3 regions of the Rhodococcus jostii RHA1 genome follow, and region 3 is predicted to be linked to each of the others. Evidence: riboswitches for the same ligand, from Rfam matches in the RefSeq annotation. Region 3 holds a riboswitch; each other region holds the start of a gene.
The links. Region 3 has a riboswitch for cobalamin ahead of RHA1_RS21600 (CbtB domain-containing protein). Riboswitches for the same ligand answer to the same signal wherever they lie in the genome.
Positions count from the first base shown of each region.

Region 1: it holds a riboswitch for cobalamin, as region 3 does, so the genes downstream of both, cobN (cobaltochelatase subunit CobN) here and RHA1_RS21600 (CbtB domain-containing protein) in region 3, are expected to answer to the same signal.
Region 2: it holds a riboswitch for cobalamin, as region 3 does, so the genes downstream of both, RHA1_RS30415 (ABC transporter substrate-binding protein) here and RHA1_RS21600 (CbtB domain-containing protein) in region 3, are expected to answer to the same signal.

Region 1 covers NC_008268.1:226,662-233,536, reverse strand. Annotated here, with positions in the region: gene RHA1_RS00900 (precorrin-2 C(20)-methyltransferase) at 1-839, opposite strand, end outside; gene RHA1_RS00895 (precorrin-8X methylmutase) at 836-1,462, opposite strand; gene cobG (precorrin-3B synthase) at 1,487-2,620, opposite strand; cobalamin riboswitch at 2,627-2,769, shown strand; gene cobN (cobaltochelatase subunit CobN) at 2,826-6,428, shown strand; gene RHA1_RS00880 (PPOX class F420-dependent oxidoreductase) at 6,461-6,862, shown strand.
Region 2 covers NC_008268.1:6,704,361-6,711,235, reverse strand. Annotated here, with positions in the region: gene RHA1_RS30420 (FecCD family ABC transporter permease) at 1-1,084, opposite strand, end outside; gene RHA1_RS30415 (ABC transporter substrate-binding protein) at 1,081-2,073, opposite strand; cobalamin riboswitch at 2,168-2,299, opposite strand; gene RHA1_RS30410 (MMPL family transporter) at 2,402-4,522, shown strand; gene RHA1_RS30405 (SDR family oxidoreductase) at 4,555-6,549, shown strand; gene RHA1_RS30400 (ferredoxin family protein) at 6,555-6,875, opposite strand, start outside.
Region 3 covers NC_008268.1:4,667,855-4,674,729, reverse strand. Annotated here, with positions in the region: gene RHA1_RS21625 (methyltransferase) at 1-813, opposite strand, end outside; gene RHA1_RS21610 (alpha/beta fold hydrolase) at 1,958-2,713, opposite strand; gene RHA1_RS21605 (antibiotic biosynthesis monooxygenase family protein) at 2,746-3,060, shown strand; cobalamin riboswitch at 3,112-3,244, shown strand; gene RHA1_RS21600 (CbtB domain-containing protein) at 3,268-3,462, shown strand; gene RHA1_RS21595 (CbtA family protein) at 3,453-4,247, shown strand; gene RHA1_RS21590 (DUF5996 family protein) at 4,259-5,200, opposite strand; gene RHA1_RS21585 (hypothetical protein) at 5,343-5,798, shown strand; gene RHA1_RS21580 (DsbA family oxidoreductase) at 5,795-6,460, opposite strand; gene RHA1_RS21570 (CbtB domain-containing protein) at 6,714-6,875, shown strand, end outside.

The sequences.
Region 1 (6,875 bases), 4.4 Mb from region 3:
AGCGACAGTTCGTGCTGCACTTCCGGTGTCGTCCAGGCCTGGTCGCCGGGACCGAGCCCGACGACGACGAGTTCGCCCTGCGGTGCCGCGTCGTCGCGGCGGGCGTTCGACGGGCTGGGCACGATGGCGATCGAGAAGTAGGGGACGTCGCTGTCCGAGACGTCGTCGGCGGCGTCGATCTTCTGCCGGGTCGTGCTGGCCCGCTCGACGTACCACGTCTCGTCGATGCGGCCGGAGTCCTTCAACGCCTGCCGGACGGCCGGGTAGGTGCGTCCGAGCTTCAGGATGGCGGCGGCGTCGGTCTCCCGCAGGCGCCGCGTCAGCTCGCCGGGCGGCATCGTTCCGGGCAGGACGGTCAGAATTTCCTCGCCCTCGACCAGCGGCATCGCCAGTGCGGCGGAGGCGGCGCTGATCGACGTGACCCCGGGAACGACCTCCGCCTCGAAGCGAGGCACCAACCTCTTGTGCATGTGCATGTAGGAGCTGTAGAACAGCGGGTCGCCCGCCGCGAGGAGCGCGACCGAACGGCCGGCGTCGAGGTGGGCGGCGAGTCGCTGCGACGCCTCCTCGTAGAACTCGTCCATCGCCCCCTGGTAGCCGCCGGGATGGTCGACGGTCTCGGTGGTGACGGGGTAGACGAGGTGCTCCTCGATCTGGCCTTCACGCAGGTACGGCGCCGCGACCGCGCGGGAGATGCTCTTGCCGTGCCGGGCGCTGTGGAACGCCACCACATCGGCCTCGGCGATGACCCGCGCGGCCTTCACCGTCACCAGTTCCGGGTCACCCGGTCCGATGCCGACGCCCCACAGTTTGCCGGTCACGCGCTCTTCGGAGCTCATTCGACCTCGCTCGCAATCGCATTCAGCGCCGCAGCCGTGATGGCACTGCCACCCCGGCGGCCGCGGACCACCAGATAGTCGAGTCCGCTCGGGTGCTCGATCAACGCTTCCTTCGACTCCGCGGCACCGATGAAACCGACCGGACCGCCCACGATCGCGGCGGGCCGGGGTGCACCGGATTCGATCATGTCCAGCAGGTAGAACAATGCGGTCGGGGCGTTGCCGATCGCGACGACGGCACCCTCGAGTTTGCTGCCCCACAATTCGAGCGCGGCCGCCGAGCGGGTGTTCCCGATCTGCTCCGCCAGCACCGGGACCCGGGGGTCGCGCAGCGTGCAGAGCACCTCGTTGTCCGCGGGGAGACGCTTCCGGGTCACGCCTGCCGCCACCATCTGCGCGTCGCACAGGATCGGGGCGCCGCCCGCCAGCGCCGCGCGGGCGGCCTTCACGACGCCGGGGGTGAACGCGACGTCGTCCACGAGGTCGACCTGACCGCTCGCGTGGATCATGCGGACCACGGCCTGCGAGACGTCCTCGGGAAAGGCACTGAGATCCGCCTCGGAACGGATCGTGGCGAAGGACTGGCGGTAGATCTCCGCGCCGTCTCGGATGTACTCGATCATTCGCTCACGATAGAGGCACCGCGGTCACGGCTCCTCCACCCGGTAACCCGTCTCCGTGGCAACGACGTCGGCGACCTCACCCTTGGGCCGCCCGCAGCACCGCTCGCAGCCCGACCAGTGCTGCCTGCCCTCCACCGGGAGTTCGCCGCGCGCGACGGCATCCCGCGCGTCGGACCGCACGTCGGCGAGTGCCTTCTCGCATCCGGGCTGCCCGGTGCAGGCACTGACGTTCAGCCAGGGGGAGTTCTCGTCGAAGATCAGGCCCATCGGGGCGAGGACCCGGACGACCTGCTCGGCGGACCACTCGTCGAGATCGCACAGCAGCACCGATTTCCACGGCGTGACGATCACCGGTTTCTCGACGGCGGCGAGGAACTCGGCCAGCCGGGCGTCGAGGATCCCGAACGCGAGACCGCCGCCGAGGGTCACGTTGCCGTCCGGTTGGTCGAGCCACCCGATCGGCGGCCGATGCTCGTCGAACCCGTACACCGGGTCGGCGGTCGGAGCCAGCGTCAATGCCGACAGGGTTCGTTCGACCCCGTCGGCGATCTCGGACAGCCGCCAGTGCTGATCGCGCAGCTCCAGGAAGACGCGGGCGGCGTCGAGGAGCACCTTCACCGATTCCGTCGTCGTGATCCGGGCGCCGCTGTCGCGACCGGCGAGAACCAGGGCGACCTCCGTCTCGCTCACCGCATGGACACCGAAATCGCCGCCGAGCGCCGAGACGTCGCCGCGCCCGTCGTCGAGGGTGAACAGGGTGCGGCCGGGCAGGTCCGCCAACGCGGAGTCCGCGCACAACGTCCGGTCGAGTTCGTCGACCAGATCCCGCAGGTCCGCAAGTCCACCGATCCGGCCGGTCAGCGGCGAGACGAGGATGTTGCGGACCCGTTCGTGCGTCTCCGACGGCAGGAGACCCGCGTCGGCGAGGCGGCGCGCGAATTCCTGCGGGTCGCGGACCGCCCGCAACTGCGCATTGCCGCGGGAGGTCAGTTCGATCTCGCCGTTCCCGAGGTCGCGGGCCGATTCCGCGAGGGTCTGAAGCTGGGTGGAGGTCAGCACGCCTCCTGGGAGGCGCACGCGTGCGAGCGCACCGTCCGCGGCCTGGTGGACCTGCAGCGCGCCGGGGCATGCATCGGGGCGGGAACGGGAGTCGACCATGGTCCCAGGTTACGTCCGGCCCCGGGTAGCATCTCCAGCACTTGCGACAGCAGGAGAGGAAGCCGGTGAAAATCCGGCGCGGTCGCGCCACTGTGAGCTCGCCGAAACCGGTGGGCGAGCCAGACCCTCACCTGCCGTCCTCCGACCTACGGTTCCGCACAGAACCACTGCCACGGGGCGCGACACCCCCAGGAAGGCTCCACACGTGATCCTGCTGCTCTCCACCTCCGACACCGACCTGCTCAGCGCACGCGCCAGCGGGGCGGACTACCGCTGGGCCAACCCGGCACGGCTGCTGGTCGAGGAGGATCTGCCGGGACTGCTCGACGGCGCCGACCTGGTCGTGGTTCGCATCCTCGGCGGCCGCCGGGCCTGGGAAGAGGGCCTCGACGCGGTCCTGGCCAGCGGGCTGCCCGTGGTGGTCCTCGGCGGCGAGCACGCCCCGGACGCCGAGCTGATGGAGTGCTCGACGGTCACCGCCGGTGTGTCGGCGGAGGCGCACAACTATCTGGCCGAGGGTGGCGCCGACAACCTCGCCCAGCTGCACCACTTCCTGTCGGACACCGTGCTGCTGACCGGTCACGGTTTCGAGGCGCCGGTCCACCTGCCGAGCTGGGGTGTCGCGCCGTTCGCTCCCGCTGTGAACCCGGAGCGCCCCACGATCGCCGTTCTCTACTACCGCGCCCAGCACCTGGCCGGGAACACCCGCTACATCGAGGCACTGTGCGACGCCGTCGACGCGGCGGGCGGCACTCCGCTGCCGATCTTCTGCGCGTCGCTGCGTACCGCCGAACCGCAGTTGCTGAACACGTTGCGCCGGGCGGACGCGATGGTGGTCACCGTGCTCGCCGCCGGCGGCACCAAGCCGGCCGGAGTCTCGGCCGGTGGCGACGACGAGGCGTGGGACGTCGCCGCACTGGCCGCGCTGGACGTGCCGATCCTGCAGGGCCTGTGCCTGACCAGCAGTCGTGAGTCGTGGGAGTCCAACGACGACGGATTGTCGCCGCTCGACGTCGCCACCCAGGTCGCGGTCCCCGAGTTCGACGGTCGGCTGATCACGGTGCCGTTCTCGTTCAAGGAGATCGACGCCGACGGTCTCTCCACCTACGTTCCGGACGCCGAGCGCGCCTCCCGGGTGGCGGGGATCGCCGTCCGGCACGCCCGACTCCGGCACATCCCCGCATCCGACCGCCGGATCGCTCTGATGCTGTCGGCGTACCCGACGAAGCACGCCCGCATCGGCAACGCCGTCGGTCTCGACACCCCGGCCAGTGCGATCCGGTTGCTCACCGAGATGCGGGCCGCTGGATACGACCTCGGCCCGGTCGACGGGCCGGATTCCGTGCCGGGTCTCGCGGCCCAGGACGGCGACGCGCTGATCCACGCCCTCATCGCCGCCGGCGGACAGGACCCGGACTGGCTGACCGCGGAGCAGCTCGAGGGCAACCCGATCCGGATCTCCGCCGCCCGCTACCGCGAGTGGTTCTCGGCGCTGCCCGCGGAACTGCGCGAGGGCGTCGAGGACCATTGGGGTCCGGCGCCGGGCGAACTGTACGTCGACCGCTCACAGGATCCTGCCGGTGAAATCGTCATCGCCGCAATGCAGTTCGGAAATCTCGTGCTGATGGTGCAGCCGCCGCGCGGATTCGGGGAGAAGCCGGTGGCGATCTACCACGACCCGGACCTGCCGCCGAGCCACCACTACCTCGCCGCCTACCGGTGGATCGCCGCGGACGCCGCCGCCGGCGGTTTCGGCGCCGACGCCGTCGTCCACCTCGGCAAGCACGGAAACCTCGAATGGCTGCCCGGCAAGACACTCGGCATGTCCGCGTCGTGCGGCACCGACGCCGCGCTCGGCGACCTGCCGCTGATCTACCCGTTCCTGGTCAACGATCCGGGCGAGGGCACGCAGGCCAAGCGCCGCGCCCATGCGACGCTCGTCGATCACCTGATCCCGCCGATGGCCCGCGCCGAGAGCTACGGCGACATCTCACGACTCGAACAGCTCCTCGACGAGCACTCGAACATCTCCGCGCTCGACCCGTCCAAGCTGCCGGCCATTCGCCAGCAGATCTGGACGCTGATGCGCGCCGCCAAGATGGACCACGACCTCGGACTCGAGGAGCGGCCCGACGAGGACGTGTTCGACGACATGCTGCTGCACGTCGACGGCTGGCTGTGCGAGATCAAGGACGTCCAGATCCGTGACGGCCTCCACATCCTCGGTGCGGCCCCCCGCGACGACGCCGAGGTCGAACTGGTGCTCGCGATGCTGCGCGCCCGGCAGATGTGGGGCGGCGAACAGAACGTGCCCGGACTCCGCGAGGCGCTCGGCCTCAGCGAGGACGGCGACGAATCCCGCACCCGCGTAGACGACATCGAGCAGCAGGCGCACGCACTGGTGCAGGGGATGCACGACGCCGACTGGGAACCGGACGCCGCCGACACCCTCACCGACGATGCCACCGTCGCGAAGATTCTCCGTTTCGCCGCCACCGAGGTGGTGCCCCGGCTTCGCGAGACCGACAACGAGATCGCCCAGGTGCTGCACGCGCTGGACGGCGGATTCATCGCCGCCGGGCCGAGCGGTTCGCCGCTGCGCGGGCTGATCAACGTGCTCCCGACGGGCCGAAACTTCTACTCCGTCGACCCGAAGGCCGTGCCGTCCCGGCTCGCCTGGGAAACCGGCCAGGCGATGGCCGAATCGTTGCTGGACCGGTACAAGTCCGATCACGGGGAGTGGCCCCGCTCGGTGGGCCTGTCCGTGTGGGGCACGTCCGCGATGCGCACCTCCGGCGACGACATCGCCGAGGTCTTCGCGCTCCTCGGTGTGCGCCCGGTGTGGGACGAGGCGAGCCGCCGCGTGGTGAACCTCGAGGTGATCGACCTCGAGGAGCTCGGCCGGCCGCGCATCGACGTGACGGTCCGGATCAGCGGCTTCTTCCGTGACGCGTTCCCGCACGTCCTGGCGCTGCTCGACGACGCCGTCCGGCTAGTCGCCGCGTTGGACGAACCGGCGGAGAGCAACTTCGTGCGCGCACATGCCCAGGCGGACCTCGCCGAGCACGGCGACGAACGGCGCGCGACCACCCGCATCTTCGGGTCGAAGCCGGGCACCTACGGGGCCGGACTGCTGCAGCTGATCGACTCCAAGAGCTGGCGCGGCGACGCCGACCTCGCCGACGTGTACACCACGTGGGGTGGTTTCGCGTACGGCCGCGGACTCGACGGCGCACCCGCCGCCGACGACATGCGGACCGCATACCGTCGAATCACCGTGGCGGCCAAGAACACCGACACCCGCGAACACGACATCGCCGACGCCGACGACTACTTCCAGTACCACGGCGGAATGGTCGCGACCGTGCGGGCGCTCACCGGAAAGTCGCCCGAGGCGTACATCGGCGACAGCACCCGTCCCGAGTCGGTGCGCACCCGAACCCTGTCGGAGGAGACGTCCCGGGTGTTCCGCGCCCGCGTCGTGAACCCGCGGTGGCTCGAGGCGATGCGCCGCCACGGCTACAAGGGTGCGTTCGAGATGGCGGCCACCGTCGACTACCTGTTCGGATACGACGCCACCACCAACGTCGTCGCCGACTGGATGTACGAGAAGCTCGCCGAGTCGTACGTGCTGGACGACCAGAACCGCAAGTTCATGGAACAGTCCAACCCGTGGGCCCTGCACGGCATCGCCGAACGCCTGCTCGAGGCGGCCGAGCGGGACATGTGGGAGCACCCCGAGCAGCAGACCCTCGACGGCCTGCGGCAGGTGTATCTCGAGACCGAAGGCGAACTCGAAGGGGACTGACCCACCGCCCGGGCTTCGCAGTTCGGTCTAGCATGGGGCCGGTGACCACAGAATTCGACCGGGTGTCGTCCGCGAAGTATGTCCTGCTCACCACGTTTCGGAAAGACGGCACCCCGGTGGCGACGCCGCTGTGGGCCGCCGCCGACGGTGACCGTCTGTTGATGTGGACGGTCACCGACTCCTACAAGGTCAAACGCATCCGCCGCAACCCAGAAGTGACGGTGGCCGCATGCGATGCTCGCGGCAAGCCGAAGGGGCCCGAGGTTCCTGCCCGCGCCGTCATCCTCGACGCTGCCGACACCGATCACACGCGGGACGTGATCGCCCGAAAGTACGGCATCCTCGGTTGGCTCACGATGAAGGGCAGCCTCCTGCGCCGAGGAAAGACCGGCACCATCGGGCTCGCCGTGACGGCCGACGACCGGCGTGGGTGATCGGACGTTCGAG
Region 2 (6,875 bases), 2.0 Mb from region 3:
GTTCGGCCCTCCGATACTGCCGGTAGAGCATCCACACGAAGATCGGCGCTCCCACGAGCGCGGTGACGACGCCCACCGGGACCTCGATGCTGTGCGCGACCGACCGCGCGGCCGTGTCCGCCGCGACCATCGCGATCGCGCCGAGGAATGCGGCGACGGGCAGCAGCCTGACCGCCCGGGCGCCCACGACGTACCCGGCAAGGTGCGGCACCAGCAGACCGATGAAGCCGATACCGCCTGCGACGGACACGGCGGCCCCGGCCAGCATCGACACACCGAGCAACTGCACGACGCGGAAGCGTCGCACGTGCATGCCGAGGGCGGCGGCGCCGTCGTCTCCCGCCTGCAGCAGGTCGATTCGGCTCGCGCTCAGCATCATCGCAGCCCCGACCGTCGCGAGTGCCACGGCCGGGAAGATCGCCGTCGACCAGCGCGAGTCGCCGAAACCGCCCGCCAGCCAGTGCATCACCGAACTCAGTTGATGCTCGTCCGCGACGACCAGGATCGAGAACGTGATGAGGGCCGAGAACACCTGCGCCGACGCGACCCCCACGAGGATGACGGCCGTCGGCTGCGGATACCGTCCGCCGATCGCCAGCGACAGGAACAGCGGCACCATCGCGCCCAGGAACGCCGCGACGGGGACGGTGAACGCGCCGAGCGCTCCCACCCCGAGCCCGAGCACCGTCACCACCACCACGCCGAAACCGGCACCCGAGGACACGCCGAGCAGATAGGGGTCGGCCAGCGGATTGCGGGTCACCGCCTGCGCCACGGCGCCTGCCAGGGCCAGCGCCGCACCGACGGCCGCCGCGGTCAGCGCCCGCGGCAGCCGGGAGTCGAGGACGATCGACTCCCGCGCCTGTGACCACCAGGACTCGAATGCGCCGGGGGCCACGCGGTGCGCGACGATCGCCCACACGTCGCCGACCGGGATGCGCACGGAACCGAACGACACCGCGAGGCCGACGACGAACAGGGTCGTCAGCGCGAGCGCCACCATCAGGCCCGCGAAACCGAGGCGTGCGCGGGCCGGGTGCGGCGCCTGCGCCGGCGGTGCCGCGCGTGCTGCGGTAACGGTCATCGCGCGCCGACGACGTCCGGATGCAGTGCCCGCGCGATCGTCTCCACCGACCGCACCAGGCGCGGGCTCTCGAAGAAGTCGTCGAGCGGCACCACCACGAAGCGGCCGGCCTTCACGGCGGGTGTCGTCGACATGATCGGGTGCGACTTCAGGAAGTCGATCTTCGCCCGCGCACTCGTCGTGCCGTAGTCGAGGACGACGATCGCCTCCGGGGCGCGTTCACCGATGATCTCCCAGGTGGACTTCGAATACGGCTTCTCGCCCTCGGCGAAGAGGTTGGCCGCGCCCGCGTGGTCCGCGATGAGCTGGCCGACTCCCACACCGCCGATCGTCAGCGGGACGTCCTCGCCGGAATCGTAGAAGAACGTCGGAACCGGGGCGGTGCCCGCGATCTCGTCGCGCACGGCCTGCAACCCGGACGTCACCCGGTCGGTGATCGCCCGCGCCCGGTCCGGGACTCCGAGGATCTCGCCGAGCTGCTGGTAGTCGCCGCGCAGCAAACCGATGTCCGGGAAGCCGTGCCCGCAGTACTCGGAGAACAGGAACGTGGGAATGCCCTGGTCGCCGAGGGATTCACGCGACCGCCCCTCCTTCTCGTCGAATGCGCTCCGCATTCCGCCGACCACCAGGTCGGGGTCGAGGTCGAGGATCTGCTCCCGGGTCGGGTACTCCTTCGCGAGTTTCGGGATCTTCCCGAAGGCGTCCGCGAACTCCGGCAGCGGGGTCGCGTCGCCGTACCCCGTGCCGACGATGCGGTCGCCGGCCCCCATCTCGATCAGCACCTCGGTGACGTGATCGTTCATGCTGACGATGCGCTGGGGCGGGGCGTCGAACGTCTCCGTTCGATCGCAGTTGGTGACGGACACCGGCTCGGCGAAGGATTCGGCGGAAGCGGTCTGCCCCACGGACTCCCCGCGCGAACAGCCGGCGACCACCAGCGCGGCCACCAGCGCGGCCAGACCGGTACTTCTGAACAACTGACCGTGCATGTAAACCTCATTGCGGCTCAGAGCCACGAATGAGAAGTCAGCAGACGCCGGTGCGGCGCCTGCAGGACTCCGCTTCGTAGACCACGACGAAAAGGATGTCGCACACCCCACGCCGGGTAATCGGGCTCGCCACCGAAAGGATCTGGTGGCCTACCGTTGCGGGTCAGCGCCGGATTCGGACCGGCTTCCCCCGTGCGTGTGGCTGCAAGTGCGATGCCGAGTATGCACGATTTGCCGGGAGCCGCATCACACCCCCGTCGGTGACACCCCGATCCGCACTACAGTCGGCAGTCGCAGCTGCCCGCCCCCGACACGCCGGAGATGACGCATGACACGTTGGGCCTCGACCGTTGTTTCACGCAAATGGTGGGTCCTGAGCCTCGCCGTCGTCGCCGTTCTGGTGAGCGGCCTGTGGGGCACCGGTGTCTTCGCGAAACTCAGCTCGGGCGGGTTCACCGATCCCGGTAGCGAATCCGCGGAGGTGGCCCGGATCGTCCAGGACAACCTGGGTCCGCAGACACCGGACATCATCGCGATCTACACCGCACCCGACGGGAAGACCCTGGACGACATCGGCCCCGAGGTGACCGCGAGTCTCGACCGGTTCGCCGCCGAGGTGCCGACGTACTCGGTGACGTCGTACTGGACCGCGGACGCGGCGAAGAAGCAGCTGATGGTGTCGGAGGACGGCACCAAGGCGTCGGCCGCGATCACCGTCGACCCGGACGCCGGGATCACGGCCGCCACGTTCGACGACCTGCTGCCGAAGCTCGAGGTGGAGGGCATCGACACCGAGTTCGCGGGCAATTCGGTGGTGGGTGTGGCGTTCAACAACCGGCTGCAACAGGACCTGGTGCTGGCCGAGGCGATCGCGCTCCCGATCACTCTCGTGTTGCTGGTCTTCATCTTCGGCGGACTGGTGGCCGCGGCCGTTCCGGTGTTCGTCGGGCTGCTCTCGATCTTCAGTGCCCTCGCCACCCTGCGCCTGCTGACCCTGTTCACCGACGTCAGTTCGTTCGCGATCAACGTGGCGTCCCTGCTCGGCCTGGGGCTCGCGATCGACTACGGCCTGTTCGTCGTCGGACGTTTCCGCGAGGAACTCGAGTCCGGCGCCGACGTCGCCGAGGCGACCCGGCGCACCGTGCTGACCGCGGGCCGCACCGTGCTGTTCTCCGGTCTGCTTCTCGTGTGCGCCTTCTCGGGCATGCTCGTGTTTCCGCAGGACGTGATCAAGTCTCTGGGGTTCGGTGCGATGGCCGCGGTCGCGAGCGCGGCGCTGCTGTCGCTCACCGCGGTTCCGGCGCTGCTCGCGATCCTGGGGCATCGCATCAACGCACTGACCTGGCACAAGGACGCTTCGCAGCGTGGGGAGGTTCGCGCCCGCAAGTTCTGGGGCTCCGTCGTCACCTGGGTGATGCGGCGGCCGGTCGCCATCGCGGTCGGCATCGTCGCGGGGCTGCTGGTCCTCGCCTCGCCCCTGCTCAGCGCGTCGCTCGGCGAGGTCACGTACACGGCGCTGCCGGAGAACGACCCCGCCCGCATCGCCACCGACACTCTCACCACCGAATTTCCGACCACCGGAAACGGCGCCACCCTCATTCTCCGGGGCACCGACGGCACCGCCCCGACCGCGGCCGACGGTGCCGCGGTTGCCCAGGCCGCCGGCCAGGTGGAGGGCATCGGGGCGGCGACCGTCGTCGCGTCCGGCAACGAACTGGTCGCCGTCCAGGCCGTCTACTCCGAGGGTGTCACCACCGACGACCAGAGCGCGGCGGTCGATGGTCTCCGCGCCATCACGCCACCCGAGGGAACCGAACTCCTCGTCGGCGGCGGCCAGGCGACCGTCGACGACGGGAACGCGGCGATCGTGCACTGGATGCCGGTGATGATCGCGATCATGGTGGGGTCGACGCTCGTGCTGCTGTTCCTGGCGTTCGGTTCGGTGGTGCTGCCGATCAAGGCGGTCGCGATGGCGGGGCTGAGCCTCGCCGCCACGTTCGGTGTGCTCACGTGGATCTTCGAGCTGGGCCACGGCGCGAGTCTGCTCGGGGTCAGTCCGGCACCGCTCGAGGCGACGTTCGTGGTCCTCATCCTCGCCGTGGTCTTCGGCCTGTCGACCGATTACGAGGTGTTCCTGATGTCACGGATGGTCGAGGCGCACGAGGCAGGCGCGACCACGGAAGAGGCGGTGCGCTTCGGCACCGAGCGCACGGGCCGCATCGTGACGGCCGCGGCGCTGCTGCTCGTGGTAGTGACCGGAGCGTTCACCATCTCCGGTCTGTCGATCATGCGGTTCCTCGGTGTGGGAATGATCGTCGCGCTCCTCGTCGACGCGACGGTGGTTCGCATGCTCCTCGTTCCGTCCCTCGTGAAGCTGATGGGCGAGGCCAACTGGTGGGCTCCGGCCTGGATGAAGAAGGTGCACGCCAAGGTGGGTCTGGGCCACTAGTGCATTATCTTACTTTGGAGTAAGTTCGGGTCATGGCCACCTACCTCGTCACCGGCGGAACCGGCTTCCTGGGTCGGCACGTGCTGCCCCTGATCCTCGACCGCGATGAATCAGCCGAGATCCACGTCCTCGTCCGGCGCGCGTCCGTCGCGCGGTGGGAGGCGCTCGTCGACGGCATGCCGGGCGGCGAACGCGTGCATCCGCTGATCGGCGACCTGACCGAGCCCGGCCTCGCACTCACCTCGGCGCCGGCGGCCGACCACGTCCTGCACCTCGGCGCGATCTACGACCTCACGGCGGGCGACGAACAGGCCACCACGAACGTCGACGGCACCCGCTCGGTGATCGCACTGGCCCGGGAATTGGATGCGACGCTGCACCACGTCTCGTCCATCGCCGTCGCGGGGGATCACGAAGGTCCGTTCAGGGAAACCGATTTCGATCTCGGGCAGGGTTTCCCCACCCCGTATCACCGCACCAAGTTCGAGGCGGAGAAGCTGGTCCGGGAAGCCGACGGCCTGCGGTGGCGCATCTACCGCCCCTCCGCGGTGGTCGGCAGTTCGGTCACCGGCGAGATGGACAAGATCGACGGCCCGTACTACCTCTTCCCCGCCATCGCGGCGCTCGCGAAACTCCCCGCGGCCCTGCCCGTGGCCGTCCCGCGGATCGGATCGACCAACGTCGTCCCCGTCGACTACGTGGCCGCGGCCATCGTGGAGTTGATGTCTGCACCGGGACGGGACGGCCGGACGTTCCATCTCGTCAATCCGCGCCCCCAGCCGGTCCGCGAGATCTACGCCGCGCTCGCCGAGGCCGCCGGTGCACCGCATCCCGCGGCCGGACTACCCGGCGGACTCGTCCGCCCCTTCCTCACTCCCACCCCCGACTCGGCCCTCGACACGGGCCGCAAAGTGGTGCTCGGCGCCCTCGGCATCCCGCCCGTGCTCGTCGAGAACATGACACTGCCCACGGTGTTCGTGAACGACGACACCCGGGAGGCGCTGCGCGGCACAGGCATCGACGTCCCGCGGTTCGCGTCGTACGCCGACAGGCTGTGGTCGTACTGGCGCGAGAACCTCGACCCGGACCGAGCGCGCAGGCCCCACCCGGCCGGACCGCTCGTGGGCAGGCACGTGGTGATCACCGGGGCGTCGTCCGGCATCGGCCGGAGTTCCGCGATCGCGACGGCCCGCAAGGGCGCGAAGGTCATTCTCCTCGCCCGGCGCACCGAGGAACTCGACGCCGTGGTGGCCGAGATCCGCGCGGCGGGCGGCGACGCCTACGGCTACCCCTGCGACATCACCGACGACGAGTCGGTCGAGCACACCGTCAAAGCCGTTCTCGCCGAACACGATCACGTCGACATGCTCGTCAACAACGCCGGACGGTCGATCCGGCGGGGCCTCTACAACTCCACGGACCGGCTCCACGATTTCGAGCGGACCATGGCCGTCAACTACTTCGGCGCGGTCCGGCTCGTCCTCGCCTTCCTCCCGCAGATGCGCGACCGGCGGTTCGGGCACATCGTCAACATCAGCAGCGCCGGGGTCCAGGGCGCGACGCCGCGGTTCGCCGCCTACGTCGCCAGCAAGTCGGCCCTCGACGGCTTCACTGACGTCGCGGCGTCCGAAACCCTCTCGGACGGAATCACGTTCACCACCATCCACATGCCACTCGTCGAGACGCCGATGATCGCGCCCACCGGCCGGTACAACATCGGACCGATCACCTCCCCGGAGAAGGCGGCGGCAATGGTCGTCCGGGCGCTGATCGAACGCCCCAAGCGCATCGACGTCCCGACCGGCACCCTCGGGGAACTCGGCCACGTCTTCGCACCCGCCGTCAAGGATCGCGTGATGCACCAAATGTATCGCATGTTCCCCGATTCCCCGGCGGCGAAGGGGCAGAGCACGGACGACGCGGCGCCGGCACCTCAGCACACACCGGAACCCAGGCACCACACGTCGTCGGTGCTCGGCCGCGCGGCCCGGAAGGTCGGAAGGCTGGTGCCCGGCACCCACTGGTGACCGAGTCAGGGGGCGAGGGCGCGAACTCCGGTGGCGACGACGGGTCGCACCGGCTTCGGCGCCGCCCCGCAACTCGCCGGCCGGGGCGGCAGCTCCCGCTGCTCCAGGTCGACCACCCAACGGCGTCCGTCGCGATGCGCGACAACCGAATTCGCGTCCACCGTGAGCTCGTCCGCGGCCGCGTCCACGAAATCGCGGACGGCGAGTTCCGCCACCTGCCCCGGCGCGTCCCAGCAACTGCGGCCGCGCAGCCCGGTCGGGTACACCTCGCCCCGGGCGGCGGCGCGGACCGCGTCGACACTCTCCTGCGTCGACAACCGGCCGTA
Region 3 (6,875 bases):
GCCGGGCTCGAGTGCGTTCGCGCAATTGATGAGGACGCGTACCGAGTCGTCGTCGTTCATCGTGTGGAGAACGCTCTTGAGCAGGTGGACGTCGCCCCCGCCAGGCACCTCTGTGAAACCGTCGCCGGGCACAATGCCACACCGCTCATCGACGCCATATTCCCGCAACGTGTGACCGGCCCTGGCCAGCGAGAACTCCAAGTCGTAAATCGTGCCCCGCAGATGATCGTGTTTGTGCAACAGCTGGGCGGTCACGATGCCGTAGCCACCGCCGACATCGACGACGTGCCGATTGTCCGTGAAATCGATCGCTTCCGCGGTCTCGAGACCGGCGCGGATCGAGATCTCGTGCCAGCCCAGATGGAAGCGCTGGGCGGAGTCGGGGTGCTCGGCCAGGTACTCGAAGAGGGATTTGCCGAAGAACTGGCCGAATCCTGTCTGTCCCGTACGTGCGCATTGGAGCAGCTCACTCCAGGCCAGGTACGTTTCTGCGCCGGCAAAGAGCTCCACCTCGCTTGCGATCGATTCCGGATTATCCCTGCGCAAGAATTCGGCTCGCGGCGTGAGTGCGCATCTGTCCTGCTCGTCCACGGAGAAGATCCCCGCGCTCATGAGTAGGCGGAGGATCCGCTTCAGCGCATCGGGATCAGTGCCGCTTCGTTGGGCGAGGTCGGCAAGCGCCATTGGGCCCGCCGCCAGCAGATCGGCGAGCTCCAGCTCGACGGCTACGAACAAGCAGCTGGATATGTTGTAGCCATGAACCATTTCTTTGACACAGAGACGGTCGGGCTTGTCACGGAAGTCGAAATACATTGTGCGCCTTCGAATAGGTTGTGGAGTACAGCAATACGTGGAACTCCCGGACTGCCGGGCGTTCAACCAGCGTGAGGTTTCACCGCATCGCGCGATAGATACCCAGGGGCTGGCAACCATCCACCCCCGCCCGCACCGACGTAGGTTCAGGTGGTAGTCGCAGGGTCCGACTCCGACCCCAGATTTCGCACCAGCCAACGCCCGTCGACGAGATGCACGAGGACCGGGCACACGTACCGGGGATCGTTCGGCTGCCACAGACCGCCCTCCAGCGCCGAGGCGTCGAGTACGTAGAGCGCCTCGACCTATGGGGCGACCATCCTGGTCGAAAGGCACCCACAGCGGATGAGCCGGCACCGGCCCGGCAAGGGCGGCCTCAACCGCCTCACTTTCCCAACCGTCAACAGTCAACAGTCAACTGACAGTGGTTGTCACGCACCCACTTCTGCGCCAGTACCGCCCGGAAGTCGGGATCCACATTCGGCCGGATCCACCGCACGAAGCTGCCGGTACGTCTGCCGGACCTCGGGCGGCAACGAGTCGATCTGCTCGTCGGTCAGCTGCGGAAGCCGGACGCACGCGTCGAGAACCACCCGACAGGCAGCCATGGTTGCCCTGCCCCTCGATCAGCGGGTCGAGACGAAGCCGTCAGCGGCGTCGCCGGGGTCTGGGGTTTCCTCGTGCGCCATCTCCTCGAACACCTGACCGCATCGCGCGCGCTCGTGTTGTCGAAAGGCCGGCACGTCCGCCAACTCCACCCGCCGGTGCCTGCCCGGCGACGAGTACGGAATCTTCCCGGCCCAGCAACCGCACCAACGTCGGCCGGGTAATGCCCAGCAGTTCCGCGGCCTCCTGCGTCGTCAACACCGTCCGATGCGGCTCCACCGTCACCGCCTGCCCCCGATCCAGAGCCGTGACCGCGTCGACGAGCAGCCTCCGGACACTGTCCGGCAACGGCGCCGAACCCTCCGGAGTCGAGATCGTCACATCATCCTGACCAGCGATAACATACTTCAACGCGGGTGAGAAGGTCCCGATCGTCGGCGCCCGGCGGCAACACCGTGTGGTTCATCCGAGCGGCCATACCTCAACCATGAAGCGAAAAAAACGAACACAATCTCCTGCGCAGCGGACGAGGTGGCTCTCAGCCCAGCCCGTGGAGGAACTCCTCGACCACTTTCCGGTACTGCTCCGGCTGGTCGTCGTGGACGAGGTGCCCGGCGTCCTCGATGCGGACGTACTCGGCGCCGGGATGCCGCTCCGCCATGGTCCGCATCTGACCGTCGGGGGTGATCGTGAACTCCCCCTCGATCAGCAGGGCAGGAACGGTGATCGACGCCCACTGGTCCCAGAAGTGCCTGCCGCCCCACTCCTCGGAGATGTCGCGGAACGTGTCGACGTCCCCGTGTAGGTACCAGCCGTCGGCGCGCTGCTCGAACGAGTCCAGGAAGTACTGTCCGGCAACCGGACCGAAGAACTCGAAGAGGTCTTCCCGTGTCGCGAACGGCTGCGGCCAGTTCGAGATCATCGCCGCCCAGTCCGCGGCGGTCCGGCCCCGGAAGTCGGGGGCCATGTCTTCGAGCACGAGCGCCGACACCTTCTCGGGGTGTTCGGCCGCCAGGCACCACGCGTGCAGGGCGCCCATCGAATGACCGATCACCACCCACGGCTCGGCGAAGGGCGCGAGTGCGGCGGCCAGATCTGCCACGAACGCTTCCGTCGTCAACCGCGACGGTGCGGGCCTGCCGTGACCTGCGGCGTCGAACGTGAAGACGTGGCCGTGCTCGCGCAACCACGGCACGTGCCGACCCCAGGTCCGCGCGCTGCCCATCAGCCCGTGCAACAGCAGAATCTGCTGCCCCGTCCCACCCTCGTCGTGCAACGCACTCTCACCTGCCACCCCTCCGACGCTAGCGGAGTAATCTCGCCCGCATGGCAGTGGTAAAGATCAACGCAATCGAAATCCCCGAGGGCTCAGGCCCCGAACTCGAGAAGCGCTTCGCAGCGCGCGCGCACGCCGTGGAGAACTCCCCCGGCTTCCTCGGATTCCAGCTTCTGCGCCCCGTCAAGGGCGAGAACCGCTACTTCGTCGTCACCCAGTGGGAGAGCGAAGAGGCATTCGCGGCGTGGCGCGACGGTCCGGCCCGGGAAGCACACGCGGGTGAGCAGAAGAAGCCGGTGGCGTCCGGAGCGTCTCTGCTGGAGTTCGAGGTCGTTCTCGACGTCGCGGCAGCGAACAAGGGCTGAGAGACGGGGCCGAGCGGGAGGATTGACACGACGGCCCGCCGGGTGCAAAAGTTCGCAGGACAAAGCGATGGTTCGGCAGGAATCCGGTGCAATCCCGGAGCGGTCGCGCCACTGTAAATCGGAGTAGTCCTTCACGGGAGCCACCTCGACAGCCAGATACTGCGGCCATCGCCTGGACCTAGGGGACGCGAAATCCCAGGAGGAACTATGGCACTCGCCTACGCACCCGGCTCGTCGGTCGACACGACCCGTCTCGCCGTCATCTCTTTCGCGATCGTTCTGTTCGCGATGCTCGCTCTCTACCTCGTTGGTTTCGACCAGGGCGCGATTTCGCGCAGTGGCATGTACATGCATGAACTGATGCACGACGGCCGCCACCTCCTGGGTCTGCCATGCCACTGACCGATTCCTTCGCGAAACTCCTCATCCGCGGCCTGCTGGCCGGCCTGATCGCAGGCATCCTGGCCGGTGGCGTCGCGTTCGTCCTCGGTGAGTCGCACATCGATGCGGCCATCGCGATCGAAGAGTCGAACAGCGCCGCCGAAGCCGAAGTCCACTCACACGACGCCACTCAGGCGGCCGAGCCGGCCGGGCACTCGCACGACGAGGAAGAGGCACTGGTCAGCCGTGACGGACAGCGCTTCGGGCTGTTCCTCGCCACGTCCCTTGCGGGCCTGGCTCTGGGGGCGATCTTCGCCGTCGTCGCGAATTACGCACGTCGAGTGACGACGCTGTCCGGGCCGTTGCTCGGTCTGACATTGGCCACATTGGGCTGGTTGGCAATCGAGGCGGTGCCGTTCTTCAAGTACCCCGCCAACCCACCGGCTGTCGGAGACCCCGAAACGATCACCCAGCGCACCTGGCTGTGGCTCGCCGCAGTCGTGCTGGGTCTGCTCGCGGTGGTGACCTCGGTCTTCGCGGCGAAGGCCGTCGCGGCGCAGGAATTCCTGTCGCTGCGAATCGCGGCGCCGGTTCTCGCCTTCCTCGTCGTGGTGACCATCGGCTACCTCGTGCTGCCCACCGTCGACGAAGTGGGCGACGACTTCCCCGCAGTGCTGCTGTGGCAGTTCCGGCTGTCGTCCCTCGCAACGCAGGCCACGTTGTGGCTGGTTCTCGGACTGGCATTCGCGTTCCTCACGGAGCGCGCCACCCGGGCCACGGCACCCGCGCCGGCGAACGCCGCCTGACCCACAGGGCGTCAGCGGGATTTGTCCCATCGGGCCGGGTCCGCCTCCAGGGCGGCCCGGTCCCAGGCACCCCGCTCGGCGGCCGCGTCATACGTGCTGTGCAGGAACTTCAGCAGTGCGGCATCGGGATCGTCTGCGGTGCGCACGGTCTCGTACGGCAGCAGGAACTGGCCGTTCTCCTTGCTGTAGAAGGCTCCGTCGGGCCTGACCGGGTAGTCGGCGAACCCGTCCGGCTCCGGGTAGGCGTACGCGTAGAACGCGCCTTCGACGCCACCACCGGGCCAGAAACCGCAGCTGCTCAGCTCATGCGAGTAACCCTCGACCATCACCCAGTCGCCGCAGTTCGGCGCTCCCCCAGGATGAGTCGGTGCTGTTCTTCCGGAGAACCGCGTACAGGCCAGGTCGAGCGCACCCCAGAAGAAGTGCACGGGACTGACCTTCCCGATGAAATGGGAACGGAACTCGTGCAGGACGCGGTCGGCCTGCACGAGCTGCCGCCAGAACTGGTGCACCGACTCACCGTCGTACGAACAGTGCTGCGTGTCCTCCGCGAACGGGACGGCGGGGTCCACCTCGTTGGGCCGGGCCAGAATGGTCGTCGCCACACCCAGTTCGGCCAGCGTGTCCATCGTCTCCGCATAGAAATCGGCCACCGACTTCGGTTCGAGGGCGACCGTCCCGGTGCCGCCCGTGCTGGTGCGGATCACCAGTCGATGGTCGGCGAAGTCGAATTCGATGTCGAAACAGTCGGTGCCGTACGGAATCGTCGACGTCGTGAGACCGCGGGGGCTCACGTACAGCGGGACCTGCCACCAGTGGTTGATCAGCGGTGCGTGGGCCAAGCGGATCTTCCCGACGATCTGCGTCCACATGTGCAGGGTGTTCCGCGTCGACGTCCAGTCGTCCACCTTCAACGCCGGCCACGCATCTCCGGACCGTGTCTGCTCGCGCACAGTGCCTCCCTGCCGACGACGTGCATTTCAATGTGCCCCTCGTACGGGGTGATGGCAAGCGTGTCGCACCCATACCCGGGTAGGGGTGGCCTCCACTCCCCGGAGTGATGTGCCGCGACGTCGCCGATACCAGCATTGGGACATGACCACTCGCACTGCACCCTCGGTCCCGCAGCCGGTCGAGCGCGCGTACCGGCTGCTCGGACTCGCCCTGTTCGCCGGCGAGGTCGAGGCCATCGCGCACACGTCGCCGGCATTGGAGGGCCCGGCCGCCGACGTCGCCAGCCTCGCCCGGCAACTCGTGGTCCGCATCGTCGTCTACGGCGCGGTGCTGTTCGTCATGACCCGTTTCCGCAGTGGCAGGGCATGGGCGCGGAACACCCTCGCGATCGGTCTCGGCGTGTTCGGTGTCGCTTCGCTCGTGATGGAACCGATCACCTGGATGTGGGCCGGCAACGACCCGATGTCCGCCGTCTCCGGCCTGACCCTCGACGCCGCGGTGATCGCGACCGCCCGGCTCACCCATCTCGTGGCGGTGATCGCGGCGGTGGCACTCATGTTCCGGCCCGACGCCAACCGGTACTTCACGCGCCGCTAGTTCACCGGCACCGCGCTCGCCTGGGTCAGAAGCTGCAGGAACACGTCCTTCGGTTGCGCGCCGGACACGGCGACGCGGCGGTTGGCGACGAAGAACGGCACCGCCGACACCTGTAGTCGACGGGCGGTCTCGAGGTCGGCGCGGACCGCGTCCGCACCGGCATCGGACTCGAGTTCGGCGCGCACGGTGTCGGCGTCGAGGCCGGCGCGCGACGCGATGTCGACGAGCACCTCGCGGTCGTCGATCACGGCCCCCTCACCGAAGTGGGCACGGAACAGTGCCTCCACCACGGCATCTCGCTCATCGCCCGCCAAGTGGATCAACCGGTGGGCGTCGAAGGTGTTGGCGGCGATCACGGTGTCGAAGTCGAGACTCAGCCCCTCGTCGGCCGCCGTGCGCGCAACGTGACCGAACATCTGACGGACCTGCTCGGCGGGCATACCCTTGCTCTCCACCAGGGCGTCGAGTTCACTGCGCCGTTCCCCCACCGGTGTCTCCGGCGACAGCTGATACGACCGCCACACCACGTTCACCCGGTCGCCCCCCTCGAACTCCGCGAGGGCCGACAGGAAACGGTGCTTGCCGATGTAGCACCAGGGGCAGGCGACGTCAGACCAGATCTCGATCTCGATGTCGCTGTCGGTGTTCTGCTGTGTCTTCACAGTTCAGTGGAACGAATCGATGGTGCATTCTGTTCCGCCAGGTTCGACGCGGTGTTTGTCTTGGTTCGCCGCGCTGCATTTCCGCACGCCGGATTCGACCGAACGGTACGGTGAGGGGATCGACACGGCGAGAGTAACGTCGTATCGATCGTGCCGCTGAGTGAGGGGCGCTCGTCGCGATGCCCGGACAATCGGCGGTTCGATGATCATTGAACCCGAAGATCGTGGAATCCGAACTCCTCCAGGAGTAGCCATGGTTTACGTCTCCTCACCGAGCAAGCCCGTCGAGTCACTCGGAATCGTGTTGATCGCCGTCGGAGTCGTCCTGCTCGCTCTGCTCACCCTCTACCTGGTCGGATTCGACCAGGGTGCGATCTCCCGAAGTGGCATGTACCTGCACGAATTGATGCACGAC